Regions from separate parts of the Streptomyces sp. NPDC048496 genome, predicted to be linked through region 2. Evidence: riboswitches for the same ligand, from Rfam matches in the RefSeq annotation. Region 2 holds a riboswitch; each other region holds the start of a gene.

Region 1 (5,091 bases), on a different contig from region 2:
CCCGCGCGGTACGCCAGCCGCCCGCCGTCCACCGCGTGCCGCATCGCCGCCGCCATCAGCTCGGGCTCCTGCGCCCGGGTCACCGCCGACGCCAGCATCACCGCCGCGCACCCCAGCTCCATCGCCAGGGCCGCGTCCGAGGCGGTCCCGGCGCCCGCGTCGAGAATGACCGGCACCCGGGCCTGCTCGACGATCAGCTGGAAGTTGTGCGGATTGCGGATGCCGAGCCCGGAGCCGATGGGGGAGCCGAGCGGCATGATCGCCGCGCATCCCACGTCCTCCAGTTTCCGGGCGAGCACCGGGTCGTCGCTGGTGTACGGCAGGACGGTGAACCCGTCGTCCACCAGGGTCTCCGCGGCGTCCAGCAACTCGATCGGGTCGGGCAGCAGAGTCCGTTCGTCGGCCACGACCTCCAGCTTGATCCAGTCGGTGCCCAGCGCCTCACGGGCCAGCCGGGCGGTCAGCACGGCCTCGCCCGCGGTGAAGCAGCCCGCCGTGTTCGGCAGGACGCGGATCGAGAGGCGTTCGAGGACGGAGAGGACCGAGCCCTGCACGGTCGGGTCGAGGCGGCGCATCGCGACGGTGGTCAGCTCGGTGCCGGACGCCGTCAGGGAGCGTTCGAGCACGTCGAGGCCGGCCGCCCCGCCCGTTCCCATGATCAGCCGGGAGCCGAACGTGATGCCACCGAGGGTGAAGAGATCGTCGGACATGGTCAGCCTCCCTGGACCGCGGTGAGGACTTCGATCCGGTCGCCGTCGGCGAGGGCGGCGGCCGACCAGCGGCTGCGCGGGACGACGGTCTCGTTGAGGGCCGCGGCGACCCCGGAGGGCGCCGCCGTCAGTGTCGCCACAAGGGCCTCCAGAGTGGTGCCCGCGGCGATCGAACGGGGATCGCCGTTCACGGAGACGGTGAGCGGACGGGAGTCGGTCATGCGGGCTGCTCCTGACGTACGGAGGCGGAGGGCGGTACGGGGGCGGGTGCGAATCGTCCGGGGGCGAAGGGGCGGGCCACGGCGGGCAGCTCGCCGGTGGTCAGCAACTCGGCCATGGCGTCACCGGTGACGGGGGTGAGCAGCACGCCGTTGCGATGGTGGCCGGTGGCGAGGTGGAGGCCGGACAGGGCGGTGGGGCCGAGCAGCGGGGCGTTGTCCGGGGAGGTGGGGCGAAGGCCGGCTCGGGTCTCGGTGAGCGGCAGTTCGGTGATGCCGGGCACCAGCTCGTGGGCGTCGCGCAGCAGCTCGTACACCCCGCCCGCCGTGACGGTGGTGTCCCAGCCCATCTCCTCGCTGGTCGCGCCGACGACGAGCTCGCCGTTCTCGCGCGGGACGAGATAGACATGGCTGCCCCGGACCACGGCCCGCACGGTGCGGGTGAGGAACGGTGCGTAAGCGGCGGGCACGGTCAGCCGGAGCACCTGTCCCTTCACGGGTCGCACCGGGGGAACGACCTCGTCCGGCAGCCCGGCGAGCCGCCCGCTGAGGCTGCCCGCGGCGAGTACGACCTGGTCGGCGGCCAGCTCCGTACCGGCCGCGAGTACGGCTCCGGCGGCCCGGTCCCGTGCCACCCCGAGGCGTTCCGCCCAGTCGCGGTGGAAGACCACCCCGGCCCGTTCGCAGGCCGTCAGCAGAGCGGCGGCCAGTCGGCGGGGATCGACCTGGTGGTCCCCGTCGACCCGCAGACCGCCGCGCACGCCCGGCGCCAGCATGGGCTCCAGCCGACGGCACTCACGGCCGGTGAGCCACTCCGACTCCAGCCCCGAACGCTGCTGCAGCGCGTGCAGCTCCCGCAGATGGGCGCGGTCGTCCGAGTCCAGGGCGACCGCCAGGGTGCCGCAGGCGCGGAAGCCGATGTCCTGGCCACTCGCCGCCTCCAGTTCGGCCGCGAAGGCCGGGTAGCGCGCGGCGGACGCGACATTGAGGCCGAGCAGCATCTGCTCGCCGTAGTGGAGTTCGGTGACGGCGGCGAGCATCCCGGCCGCGACCCGGGCGGCCCCGCCGCCCGGGTCGGGGTCGACGACCGCGGTGCGCAGACCGCGCTGCGCAGCCCGCCAGGCGGTCACCAGACCGATGATCCCGCCCCCGATGACGAGGACGTCGGATTCTTGTGCGGATACGGATGTGTTCCCGGAAGAACGCATGGGCGTCCAGCCCCTCCCTTCGCCGGCATGACCCGGATCAGGTTCGTACGGTCGGAGGCCGCCCAGCCTCCCTCTCAGCCCGGTGCGTCCGGGCTCCCGCGAGTGTCTTACGGTGGCCACCCTAGACCCCGTTCCCCGGCCCCTGTAAGGGAGCAGCCACCGTGGCCCGTTCGCTCGACGGACTCGTCCTCTCGCCGGTCGCCGACCAGGCGCCGGGCCAGGTCGGCACCCGTACCCGCTTCACGTACCACGAGCAGGACGGCCGGATCTGGGCCGAGTACGCGGGCGGCGACGTGGTCCGGGGCCATCTCGTCGGCACCAGGACCGCCGATCGACTCGACTTCCGGTACGTCCAGTTGAAGCAGGACGGAACGACATCCTCCGGACACTGCCGTTCCACCGTCGTCGAGCTCGCCGACGGCCGCGTGCGGCTGGACGAGCGGTGGGAGTGGGAGTCGCAGGAGGGCAGCGGGACGAGCGTGGTCGAGGAGTGTCTGGCTGACGGGCCGTCAGGTGTTTAAGGTGGACAGGTGAGCGAGCAGCAGACTGAGCAGCCGGACCGGCGGACCGAGCGCCGCATCGTCATCGTCGGTGCGGGCATGGCCGGTGTGCAGACCGCGGTGGCCCTGCGGGAACAGGGCTTCACCGGCCCGGTCACCCTGATCGGCGCCGAACCCCACCAGCCCTACGACCGGCCGCCGCTGTCCAAGGCGGTGCTGCTCGGCGAGGCCGAGGACTCCGCCTTCGACATCGACTTCGAGGCGCTCGACATCGAGCTGCAGCTGGGCCGCGACGTGACCGGCGTCCGGTCCGAGGCGCACGAACTGGACACCCCGACGGGCCCCGTCCCGTACGACGTCCTGGTCATCGCCACCGGCGCCGAACCGGTCGAGCTGCCGGGCTCCGAGGGTGTGCGCGGCGTCCATCTGCTGCGCACCCTCGACGACGCCGCACGGCTGCGGCCGGTCCTCGGCGAGCAGCACACCGTCGTGGTCGTCGGTGCCGGATGGATCGGCGCGGAGTTCGCCACCGCGGCCCGCGCCGCGGGCTGCGAGGTCACCGTCGTCGAGGCCGCCGACCGGCCGCTCGCGGGCGTCCTGCCCGCCGAGGTCGCCGCTCCGATGGCCCGCTGGTACGGGGAGAGCGGCGCGGAACTCCTCACCGGTGCCCCGGTGGCCCGCATCGAGCCCGGCCGGGTGGTCCTCGCCGACGGCCGCGCACTCGCGGCCGGAGCGGTGGTCGTCGGGATCGGCGCCCGGCCCGCCACCGCCTGGCTGGCCGGCTCCGGCATCGCGCTCGGACCGGACGGATCGGTGACCGCCGACGAAGCGCTGCGAACCTCGTTGCCCGATGTGTACGCCGTCGGGGACTGCGCCTCCTTCCCCTCCGCGCGATACGGCACGCGCCTCCTCGTCCACCACTGGGACAACGCCGTCCAGGGGCCGCGGACCGCCGCCGCCAACATCATCGGCGCCGGATCCGGCGGGGCGCCGCAGCCTCTCACGTACGACCCCGTGCCGTACTTCTGGTCCGAGCAGTTCGACCGGTTCGTGCAGTACGCGGGCCATCACGCGGGCGCCGACACCCTGCTGTGGCGCGGCGACCCGGACGGTCCCGCCTGGTCGGTCCTCTGGCTGCGGGACGGCGTGCTGGTCGCCGTCCTCGCCGTCGGCCGGCCGCGCGACCTGGCCCAGGGGCGCAAGCTCATCGAGGCGGGAGCGCGGCTCGATGAGGTGCGGGCGGCCGATCCCTCCGTGCCGCTGAAATCGACGGTACGTCAGTAACGGCCTCCCGCAGGGGAGACCGTAAGTACCCGACGGGCCCGTGAAGGGGGCGGAGCGCAATCTCCGCTATGCGGACACCTCTTGGCTGCGGGGCAAAATTGGTGCACTGTACAGCTTTTGGATCACCGACCCTATTCCGAAGGATGTACATGTCCCCCTACCGATGGGTCCGCGCCCTGCGCGGAATCTCCGCGGCGGCGGCCTCGATCGCCCTCATCGGCGGTGCAGTCGCCGCCCCGGCGTACGCGGGCACCGCCCCGGCCCCCGGCTCCAACCCGGCCGTCTCCTACCAGGACCCGGTCGACGCACTGCCGCCGGTCTCCCGCCCGGACACCGAGCACTGCGCGGTGACGGCCGTCGATCACGACTTCGGCTACACGCTCGGCGGGCCGCCGTACACCACCACGCTCACCCCGCCCGCCCGGTGCGAGGGACCCTGGAACAAGGTCGTCCTCGACTGGTCGGGCAGCGTGAAGGGGCGTCAGTACGACCGTCTCGCCGCGGTGTTCGTCGGCGGCGCGGAGGTCTTCCGCACCAGCACGGCCGAGCCCGACGACGACGGCATCAGCTGGCACGTCGCCAAGGACATCACCGAGTTCGCGCCGCTCCTCAAGGACCCGCAGAAGCTTCAGCTGGAGCTCGGAAACGTTGTCAACGGCACGTACACCGGCGTGTACCACGTGAAGCTGACGATCACGTACTACCGGGCCGACCGGCGCCACCCGGCCGCCACCACGGCCGACCGGATCGTCCCCCTGGGCAACACCGCCTCCACCGACGCCCCTTGGCTGAGCGTCGGCAAGGGCGGCTCCACCAGCACCGACGTCACCTTCCCGCGCAATCTGACCGGCGCGCGTCTGCAGGTCTACGCACGCGGCGGCGGCTGCGACGAGCAGTGGTTCGACGCGGTCCCCAGTGACCTCGCGGCCACCGCCCCCGACTACCTCTGCGGCGGCGGCCCCTACCGCGAGGTGCAGGTCACGGTGGACGGGCGCCCCGCGGGCCTCGCCCAGCCGTATCCGGTCGTCTACTCCGGCGGCATCGTGCCGACCCTGTGGCGGCCGATCCCGGCCATCGACCAGTTCCGGACCGAGGCGTACGACATCGACCTCACCCCCTTCGCGGGCGAGCTGGCCGACGGCCGGCCGCACGCCATCGGGATCACTCCGTA
Region 2 (5,091 bases):
ACCCCTCGGGCAGGAGTGCACGCTGAGTGACTTCGAGGGCAGCCTGGAAGAGGCGCTGGGCCGGATCTTGGCCAAGGAACAGAACGCCGGCTGAGGAAGAACTGCGCGGACGGCCTACTGGCCGATCGAACGCTCTATCTGCCGAACGGGTGATATGTGCTCTGCGTCGAGGTGCTCAATGCCTCGCCCTGCGACGCCGGCCCCTCCCACCCCGTACGGGTGCCGAAGCTCCTGCTTCCGCGCCGAGCCCTGTGCGGTCCGCGGAGACGACCAGTGCCGCGAGCGCCGTCGTCACCGGCACCGAGGCGACCAGACCGATCGAGCCGACCAGCGTCCGGACGATCTCCTCCGCCACGAGCTCGCTGTTGGCCACCGTCCCCACGCTGCTCTGCGCGATCGAGAACAGCAGCAGCAGGGGAAGCGCGGCGCCTGCGTAGGCGAGCACCAGCGTATTGACCACCGAGGCGATGTGGTCGCGACCGATCCTGATCCCTGCCCGGTACAGCTTTCGCACACCCATGGTCGGGTCCGCCTGGTGCAGCTCCCAGACCGCCGACGTCTGGGTGACCGTCACGTCGTCGAGCACACCGAGCGAACCGATGATGACGCCGGCCAGCAGCAGGCCGCTCATGTCGATGTGAGGGTAGAGGCCGTGGATCAGACCGGTGTTGTCGTCGGTGTTCCCCGTCAGGCTCGCCCAGCCGATGAAGAGCGAACCGAGCAGCCCGATCAGCAGCAGTGAGATCAGGGTGCCGATGACCGCGACCGAGGTACGTGCGGTCAGGCCATGGCACATGTAGAGCGCGATGAGCATGATCGCGCTGGCCCCGACGACCGCGACGAGCAGCGGATTCGACCCCTGAAGGATCGCGGGGAGGATGAACAGGGTCAGTACGGCGAACGACACCGCGAGCGCGACCAGCGCCATCAACCCGCGCATTCTGCCGACGACGACCACTGCGAGAGCGAAGATCCCGGCCAGCAGCGCCATCGGGAACTTCCGGTTCACATCCGTCACGGAGTACTGCAGGTCATGGGGCGCGTCGGGGGCGTACGCCACGACCACGCCCTGGCCCTCGCGCAACTGCCGAGGGGCGTCGGGGTGAACGATCTCGACGAACGTGCGCCCCTTGTCGTGTCCGGTCGTCACCTCGACCGTGGCCTTCTCGCACAGCCCCGGTTCCTGACCGGCGCCCGCGTCCCCCGATGGCGTTGTGGTGCCGCCCGTGACCGGCGTCTGCGCGGCATTCACGTCCTTGCAGTCGACCTTGTCGACGTTCACCACCTTGCCCTGCTGGGTCTGCTGGTCGAAACCGACACCGGTGCGCTCGTGCGCGGGCGCACCGCCCGGCCAGAGAACCAGCAGGCCGACAACGACCGCGGTGGCGAACGGGATCAGCACGGCCGCGATGATCTTGCGCAGATGCGTGGAGACCGGCGCAGCAGGGCCGTGGCTGTGCGAATGCCCGTGCTGATGGTCCTGCGATCCGGGGGCGCTCTGAAGGGACGTCACCGGGCGATCATCGCAAGAAGGAACAGGCCCTCTGTCCAGCACGCCGGAACAGGCGCTAGCGTGGTGGCACCTTTGCACACGCGGGAGCTCGGAGCACCGGGCTGAGAGGGCGCTGATATCCGTACATCCGTACGGGACAGGCTGCGCCGACCGCCGAACCTGTTACCGGGTAATGCCGGCGTAGGGAGTAGGTCTCATGACCACATCGGACGCACGCACGCCTGCCTCGAACCAGAGCGACGAGGCCGGCACGTCCATCGGCTGGCACAAGGGATACGTCCAGGGCTCGCGCCCGGACCTCCAGGTGCCGGTCCGAAAGGTGCACCTCACCAACGGCAAGCACGTGACGCTGTACGACACATCGGGGCCGTACACCGATCCCGCCACCGAAACCGACGTACGGCGCGGTCTCGCACCCCTGCGGGAGAACTGGATCACCGCCCGCGGCGACACCGAGGAGTACGTGGGCCGCCCCGTCCGCCCCGAGGACGACGGGCTGGGGCACACGTCGCCGCGCGGCGGACTGCGTAACCTCGACGCCGTCTTCCCCGGCCGTCCTCGTCGGCCGCGCCGCAGCCGCGACGGGCAGCCCGTCACCCAGCTCACGTACGCCCGCCGGGGCGAGATCACCCCGGAGATGGAGTACGTGGCGATCCGGGAGAACGTCGAACCCGAGGTCGTACGCGAGGAGATCGCGGCCGGCCGGGCGGTCCTGCCGGCCAACGTCAACCACCCGGAGACCGAGCCGATGATCATCGGCAAGCGGTTCCTGGTGAAGGTCAACGCCAACATCGGCAACTCCGCGGTCACTTCCTCCATCGAGGAGGAGGTCGAGAAGATGACCTGGGCGACGCGGTGGGGTGCCGACACGGTCATGGATCTCTCCACCGGCCGCAACATTCACACCACCCGCGAGTGGGTACTGCGCAACTCCCCCGTGCCGATCGGCACCGTGCCCCTCTACCAGGCCCTCGAAAAGGTCGACGGCAGGGCGGAGGAGCTGACCTGGGAGATCTACAAGGACACTGTGATCGAGCAGGCCGAGCAGGGCGTCGACTACATGACGGTGCACGCCGGCGTGCGGCTGCCGTATGTCCCGCTCACCGCCCGGCGCAAGACCGGGATCGTCTCCCGCGGCGGGTCGATCATGGCCGCGTGGTGCCTGGCGCACCACAAGGAATCGTTCCTGTACGAGAACTTCGAGGAGCTCTGCGAGATCCTCGCGACGTACGACGTGACGTACTCGCTGGGCGACGGACTGCGCCCCGGTTCGATCGCCGATGCCAACGACGAGGCGCAGTTCGCCGAACTGCGCACGCTGGGCGAGCTCAACTCGGTCGCCAAGCGGTTCGGCGTCCAGACCATGATCGAGGGCCCGGGCCATGTCCCGATGCACAAGATCAAGGAGAACATCGACCTCCAGCAGGAGATCTGCGAGGAGGCGCCGTTCTACACGCTCGGCCCGCTGACCACCGATATCGCCCCGGCGTACGACCACATCACCTCGGGCATCGGCGCGGCGATGATCGCCTGGTGGGGGACGGCGATGCTCTGTTACGTCACGCCCAAGGAACACCTGGGCCTGCCCAACCGGGACGACGTGAAGACGGGCGTCATCACCTACAAGATCGCGGCCCACGCCGCGGACCTCGCCAAGGGGCACCCAGGGGCGCAGGACTGGGACGACGCACTGTCGGACGCGCGGTTCGAGTTCCGCTGGGAGGACCAGTTCAACCTGGCACTCGACCCGGACACGGCGCGGGAGTTCCACGACGAGACACTGCCGGCCGAACCGGCGAAGACGGCCCACTTCTGCTCGATGTGCGGCCCGAAGTTCTGCTCGATGAAGATCAGCCGAAGCATCTCGGAGCAGTTCGGCGGCGACGAGCCCGCGGCGACCGAGGCCGAGATCGCCGAGGGCATGATGAAGAAGTCGGCAGAGTTCGCGGCCGCCGGCAACCGGGTGTACCTCCCGCTCACCGACTGAGTAGCCGTACCGGAGCGGCCCGAGGCTCCCCCGGAAACCGCCGGGGGAGCCTCGGGCCGCTCCACCGGCCACCCGCCGGGTGCCCCGCGGCTGGTGATTCCCCACCACTCACGAGGCAGGCCGGGCCGTGGCGGCCGGTCAGTCCGGTTCGTGTTCCGGGCCGCCGAAGTCCGGGCTGGTGAAGTCCGGACTCGTGAAGGACGGGCGGGGGCCCGCCGCCGGCCCCTCGTCCGGCCCCGTGAAGTCCGGTCTGCTGTAGCCGATCTTCGGGATGCGGTGGGCCGACGGGTGCGGTGTGCGCGACGCGGCGCCTGCGGTGGGATCGGCGAGTGCATCGCGCAGGAACGGCAGGATGCCGCGCTCCAGCAGCGCATGACGCCAGGCCTCCCTTGCGCGCGCCACCTCCTCCGGCAGCTCGTCCTCGGCATCCTCGGCGGGCAGCGCGGTCGATCCGTTGCGCAGCGCCGTGATGAGCAGTCCGACGGCGGCGGCCAGTATCGCGGCCGCCGTCACCGCCGCGAAGAACCACCCGGCGGCGACCATGGTGTCGGCGAACGAGGGGGGCCGGCTGAGCATCTTCAGCAGATAGCCGACCAGCAGGAAGATCAGTGCGGAGGTGCCCGCGAGCATCGGCGCCAGGACCGTGACGACCGCCCCTATCCCGGCGCCCGGCCGGTCCGGATCGTCCGCGTCGGAGCCGAGGCCAGAACCCTGGGCGGAGTCGGCGGCCGGTCCGCGTAGTTCTTTGCGGGCCTTCACATAGTGGTCGTACTCGGTGGCCGCCGCCGTGGTGATCAGTGCCGTGGCGTTCAGCGCCATGGTGCGCAGCTGTTCCGCGTTGAGCCGTTCGCCGACTCCGGCGAGATCCGGTCGTTCGTGAGCGTGACGCAGCGCGTCGCCGAGGATCCGCTCGTACTCGGGTCGGTCCTCGGCCAGCAGGTGCGGAGCGCTGTTCATGTGCATCCCCCGATGCTCCGTTGGGCCTGACTACCCGCACTGGCCGGGCAGTTGGGCGGAAACGGAGGAGAGCCTGCTACTGATACGCCGATGGTAGAGCGCCCACGGCACGGGGTGACAGGGAGTTTCCGTAAATAGGCCCAGTGGTCGGCGTGGTCAGGTCGTTGATGCGTCTTCCCCGAAGACCGTCAGTCATGCAACGGCAGCTGGACGACCAGTAGCTTTCCGGCCATGGTCACGCCGCCGTCCATGGCGATCGCGAGCCCGTCCGCGTATACGTGCGGGCCCTCCACCACGGGCCCGGCGCTGTCCTCGCCGTCCTCCGAGCCGACCTCGCCGAGAAGATACGGAATGGGGCTGTGACCATGGACGATGCGCTGTCCGCCGTAGGCCGCCATCAGCTCCTGGACCGCCTGCGGACCCGCCTCGTCGCGGAAGGCGAACCGCTTGGTGAGCTTGCGGAAGAGGTCCCAGCACTCGTCGGCGTCGTTACGCGTGAGAATGGCGTGCACGGTGTCATTGACGTCCTCGATGGTGGAGCCGTAATCGAGGTACGCCGTCGTGTCGGAGTGCATCAGCAGATGCCCGTCCTCCTCGACGACCGCGTCGAGCCGGGACATCCACTGGAGGTGGT
Region 3 (5,091 bases), on a different contig from region 2:
GTCGAAGCGGGCGAAGACATACGCGCCGGGCAGCGCGATCAACAGGGTCAGCGCAGTCGACGCGAGGGCCTGCCAGGTGGTGAACCAGAGGACGTCGAGGATGTCCGGCCGGGTCAGCACCTCGCCGATCCGGCCGAACTGCCAGGCGCCGTCGGCGTTCAGCCCGCGGCCGACGATCGCGACGACGGGGTAGGCGAAGAACAGCGCGAAGAACGCGACGGGCACGGCCATCAGACCGAGCCGCACCACGCTCCCCCGCCACGCCCCCGCGCGCCGGGGACGCGCGAGCCCGGACCGGGCGCGCGAACCCTTCCCGCCCGCGCCCGGACCGCGTACGGGACTCTTCGCTACTTCACTACGAGCGAGGACCACGACCGGACCCACTGCTCACGGTTCTTGGCGATGGCGTCCGGGGCCACCGTGGTGGGCCTGTCGACCGTGGCGCCGAACTCCGTGAAGAGCTCCGGCAGCTTCGCGTCCTTGGTGACGGGGTTCACGAACATGTTGAGCGGCATGTCCTCCTGGAACTTCTTGCTGATCAGGAAGTCCAGCAGCGCCTTGCCGCCCGCCTCGTTCTTCGCGCCGTTCAGCAGACCGGCGAACTCGATCTGCCGGAAGCACGTCCCGGTCGCGACCCCGGTCGGAGCCTCGCTCGGCTGCGGCTTCGCGTAGAGCACCTCGACCGGCGGACTGGAGGCGTACGAGACGACGAGCGGCCGGTCCGCCTTGGCCTTCTTGCCGCCCGCGGACCCGGAGAACTCCTCGTTGTACGCCTGCTCCCAGCCGTCGACCACCTTCACACCGTTGCTCTTCAGCTTCTTCCAGTAGTCCTGGTATCCGCTCTCGCCGTAGGTGGCGACGGTGCCGAGAAGGAAGCCGAGACCGGGCGACGAGGTCGCGGCGTTCTCGGTGACGAGAAGGTTCTTGTACGCGGGCTTCGCCAGGTCGTCGAAGGTCTTCGGCGGCGCGAGCTTCTTGTCGGCGAAGTACTTCTTGTCGTAGTTGACGCAGATGTCGCCGGTGTCGATCGGAGTGACCCGGTGCTTGGCCGCGTCCAGCTGGGCATCGGCCGCGACGCGGTCGATGCCCTTCGCCTCGTACGGGGTGAACAGTCCGTTGTCGAGGGCGCGGGAGAGCAGCGTGTTGTCGACGCCGAAGAACACATCACCGCGCGGGGAACCCTTGGTCAGGATCTCCTGGTTGAGGGCAGCGCCTGCGTCACCGCTCTTCAGCACCTTGACCGTGTAGCCGGTCTCCTTCGTGAACGCCTTCAGCACGTCCTTGGAGACGTTGAACGAGTCGTGACTGACAAGGGTCACGGTCTTGGAGCCGGAACCCTTCGTGTCACCGGCCCCTGACGCCGAGTCGTCGGAACTGCCGCAGCCGGCGAGTGCCGTGACGCCGAGCGCGGCAGCGAGGGCCGTCGCCGCGAGCTGCTTGGTCCCACGCGTGGTGCGGGTGGTGCTCATTATGAATTCCTCCTGGGTTTGACCAGGAAGAGACGCGGCCCTGCCCTTGGAGAAGCGGGCAGGGCGCAACAGCATGAGTTGATGACCGAACTTCCTACCCGGAATGACCCGGGCGAGGTTCAGAGGGTCTGCGGCCAACCTGTCCTCGGTGCCGCACTCTCAGCGCTGTGGCGCTCCCCTGTCGGAATATGAAGTTGATTTCGGGCCCAGGTTACACGGGCTCTTTCGGCCTCAGCGCTCGGATGCCGCCAGCTGCCCGCAGGCCCCGTCGATCTCCTGGCCGCGGGTGTCCCGCACGGTCACGGGCACTCCGTGGGAGGCGATCGCGTCGACGAACGCCTTCTCGTCCTCGGGCCGGGAAGCGGTCCACTTCGAGCCGGGCGTCGGGTTGAGCGGGATCAGGTTGACATGGACGCGCTTGCCCTTGAGGAGCCGGCCGAGCAGATCACCGCGCCAGGCCTGGTCGTTGATGTCGCGGATCAGCGCGTACTCGATGGAGATCCGGCGGCCGGACTTCTCCGCGTACTCCCACGCCGCGTCCAGCACCTCGCGCACCTTCCAGCGCGTGTTCACCGGCACGAGCGTGTCCCGCAGCTCGTCGTCCGGCGCGTGCAGCGAGACGGCGAGACGGCACTTGAAGCCCTCGTCGGCAAAGCGCAGCATGGCCGGCACCAGGCCCACGGTGGAGAGGGTGATGCCGCGCTGCGAAAGACCGAGACCGTCCGGCTCCGGGTCGGTCAGCCGGCGAATCGCGCCGACCACCCTCTTGTAGTTGGCGAGCGGCTCACCCATGCCCATGAAGACGATGTTGGAGAGCCGCGCGGGCCCGCCCGGAACCTCCCCGTCGCGCAGCGCCCGCATGCCGTCCACGATCTGGTGGACGATCTCGGCGGTCGACAGATTGCGGTCCAGACCGGCCTGCCCCGTCGCGCAGAACGGGCAGTTCATCCCACACCCGGCCTGCGACGAGATACACATCGTCACCCGCTCCGGGTAGCGCATCAGGACGGACTCGACCAGCGTCCCGTCGTGCAGCTTCCACAGCGTCTTACGGGTGGTGTCGTCGTCGCAGCTGATGTGCCGGACCACGGACATCAGGTCGGGGAACATCGCCTCGGCGAGCTTGTCCCGTGAACCGGCCGGGATGTTGGTCCACTCGGCGGGGTCGTGCGCGTACCGCGCGAAGTAGTGCTGCGACAGCTGCTGCGCGCGGAACGGCTTCTCGCCGATCGCGGCGACGGCTTCCTTGCGCTCGGCGGGCGTGAGGTCGGCGAGGTGCCGCGGCGGCTTCTTGGCTCCGCGGGGCGCGACGAAAGTGAGTTCTCCGGGCTTAGGCATGGTTCCTCCAGTGTCGCAGACACGCCGTGGTGCCAGCTGTCGTCGCCGGCTCAGGCGGGACAGGGTGCGACCGCGTCCGGCCGGCGGTGATCCTCGCCGAGACAGAGGAGTGAGGGTCCGCTGTCCTGTGGACAACGGACCCTCACTCATAAAAACGCAGGTCAGGCTGGGGGCCCGGCTTCTCAGCCGGAGCCGACGAAAAGCACCAGCAGGAGCCAGACCACCGGAGCGGTCGGCAGCAGCGAGTCCAGTCGGTCCATGATCCCGCCGTGACCGGGGAGCAGCGTACCCATGTCCTTGATCCCGAGATCCCGCTTGATCATGGACTCGCCCAGGTCACCCAGGGTGGCGCTGGCAGCGACGGCCAGGCCGAGCAGCAGCCCCTGCCACCAGGTGCCGTCGTCGATCAGGAACTGCATGCACAGCGCACCGGCGACCATCGCGAAGGCGACGGCTCCGAACAGTCCCTCGCGGGTCTTCCCGGGGCTGATCCGCGGCGCGAGCTTGTGCTTGCCGAAGCGCCAGCCGACGGCGTACGCGCCCGTGTCGCTGACCACGGTCAGCAGGAGGAAGGTGAGGACCCGCTGCGGCCCGTCGTCGGCGCTCAGCAGCATCGCGACGAAGGTGGCCAGGAAGGGTACGTAGAACGCGGCGAAAACACCGGCCGTGACGTCCTTGAGGTACCCCTCGGGCGGCTCGGTCATCCGCCAGACGAGCACCGCCAGAGCGGTCAGGGCCATGGCGACCCAGGCGCCCTCGGCTCCGCGCACATAGCCGGCCACGACCATCGCCGCGCCGCCGATCGCGAGCGGTACGAGCGGTGCCTTGATGCCCTTGCGCTCCTGCAGCCGGGAGGTGAGCTCCCAGAGGCCGACGACGACGGCGATCGCTATCACGCCGATGAAGACGGCCTTCACGATGAACAGCGAGGCGACGATGACGGCCCCGAGCCCCACACCGACCCCTATGGCGGCTGGCAGGTCACGGCCCGCACGTTTCTTCTGCGGGGGCGGCGGCGCGGTGGACATGGGCTCCTGCTGCTTCTCGTCACGGTACGGGGGGCCGCCGCGCCGGCCGGCGGCTCCCCCGTTCCGGTCGTCATGGTCGTGAGCGTCTCTACCTGCATCGGGAACGTCCGGCACGATGGGCATGGGCCGAGTCTGCTGGGCGTCATGCACATCGTATGCAGGACCTGCCGGGGCAGCCCTCATCTCGGGCGTACCCCCGTAGCCGGCTCCCTGCGGGGCGCCCCAGGAAGAGTCGTTCATCAGACTTCGAGCAGCTCGGCTTCCTTGTGCTTGAGCAGCTCGTCGACCTGCGCGACGTACTTCGCAGTGGTGTCGTCGAGCTCCTTCTCGGCGCGGCGCACCTCGTCCTCGCCGGACTCCTTGTCCTTGACCAGCTTGTCCAGGGTCTCCTTCGCCTTGCGGCGGACGGCCCGGATCGAGATCTTGGAGTCCTCGGCCTTCGTCTTCGCGACCTTGATGTAGTCGCGACGACGCTCCTCCGTGAGGTCGGGGAAGGTCACTCGGATGATGTTGCCGTCGTTGCTCGGGTTGACGCCGAGGTCGGAGTCGCGGATGGCTTGCTCGATGTTGCGCAGCGCGCTCTTGTCGAACGGCGTCACGACGGCCATGCGCGGCTCGGGAACCGAGAAAGAGGCCAGCTGGTTGATCGGGGTCAGCGCGCCGTAGTAGTCGGCGACGATCTTGTTGAACATCGCCGGGTGCGCACGGCCGGTGCGGATCGCGGCGAAGTCCTCCTTCGCGACCACGACGGCCTTCTCCATCTTCTCCTCGGCCTCGAGGAGGGTTTCTTCGATCACCACGTGCTCCTGCGTGTCTTGAGTGGGCCCGGCGTGCTCGGGCCCGGCGGGTCCTGCGTCGCGTCCTCACCTGCACGGTGTCCGACCGGCAGGCCGTTGTCCATCCTTCGGGACCGTCCCCCGGGTGTCCCCGGCCGGCCCCGGGGCCGTCGGGGGATTCCCCCGGGCGGCCCCCCGGTTGTCAGGCCCGGGTGCCCTGGTCGCTCACGAGCGTGCCGATCTTCTCACCCTTGACGGCGCGGGCGATATTGCCGGCTGCGGTCAGTTCGAAGACGAGGATCGGCAGCTGGTTGTCACGGCAGAGGGTGATGGCGGTGGCGTCGGCAATCTTGAGATCGCGGGCGAGCACCTCGCTGTATTCCAGCGCGTCGAACTTCACCGCGTCGGGGTTGGTCTTCGGGTCGGAGTCGTAGACCCCGTCCACCCCGTTCTTACCCATGAGCAGACCCTCGGCGTCGA

The links. A riboswitch is a leader RNA that binds a small molecule or an ion and turns the genes downstream of it on or off. The one in region 2 is predicted to bind thiamine pyrophosphate.
Region 1: another riboswitch for thiamine pyrophosphate. It lies ahead of thiO (glycine oxidase ThiO); the one in region 2 lies ahead of thiC (phosphomethylpyrimidine synthase ThiC).
Region 3: another riboswitch for thiamine pyrophosphate. It lies ahead of ACGFSA_RS11285 (thiamine ABC transporter substrate binding subunit); the one in region 2 lies ahead of thiC (phosphomethylpyrimidine synthase ThiC).

The regions. Positions count from the first base shown of each region.
Region 1 is NZ_JBICXB010000037.1:53,748-58,838, forward strand. It holds gene ACGFSA_RS26665 (thiazole synthase) at 1-710, opposite strand, end outside; gene thiS (sulfur carrier protein ThiS) at 713-931, opposite strand; gene thiO (glycine oxidase ThiO) at 928-2,136, opposite strand; TPP riboswitch at 2,134-2,246, opposite strand; gene ACGFSA_RS26680 (hypothetical protein) at 2,298-2,657, shown strand; gene ACGFSA_RS26685 (NAD(P)/FAD-dependent oxidoreductase) at 2,736-3,920, shown strand; gene ACGFSA_RS26690 (peptide-N4-asparagine amidase) at 4,070-5,091, shown strand, end outside.
Region 2 is NZ_JBICXB010000001.1:63,319-68,409, reverse strand. It holds gene ACGFSA_RS00305 (SsgA family sporulation/cell division regulator) at 1-94, shown strand, start outside; gene ACGFSA_RS00300 (YibE/F family protein) at 176-1,513, opposite strand; TPP riboswitch at 1,584-1,717, shown strand; gene thiC (phosphomethylpyrimidine synthase ThiC) at 1,710-3,500, shown strand; gene ACGFSA_RS00290 (hypothetical protein) at 3,639-4,463, opposite strand; gene ACGFSA_RS00285 (metallophosphoesterase) at 4,646-5,091, opposite strand, start outside.
Region 3 is NZ_JBICXB010000008.1:46,902-51,992, forward strand. It holds gene ACGFSA_RS11280 (ABC transporter permease) at 1-231, opposite strand, end outside; gene ACGFSA_RS11285 (thiamine ABC transporter substrate binding subunit) at 348-1,469, opposite strand; TPP riboswitch at 1,543-1,659, opposite strand; gene rlmN (23S rRNA (adenine(2503)-C(2))-methyltransferase RlmN) at 1,701-2,807, opposite strand; gene ACGFSA_RS11295 (phosphatidate cytidylyltransferase) at 2,990-4,075, opposite strand; gene frr (ribosome recycling factor) at 4,075-4,632, opposite strand; gene pyrH (UMP kinase) at 4,814-5,091, opposite strand, start outside.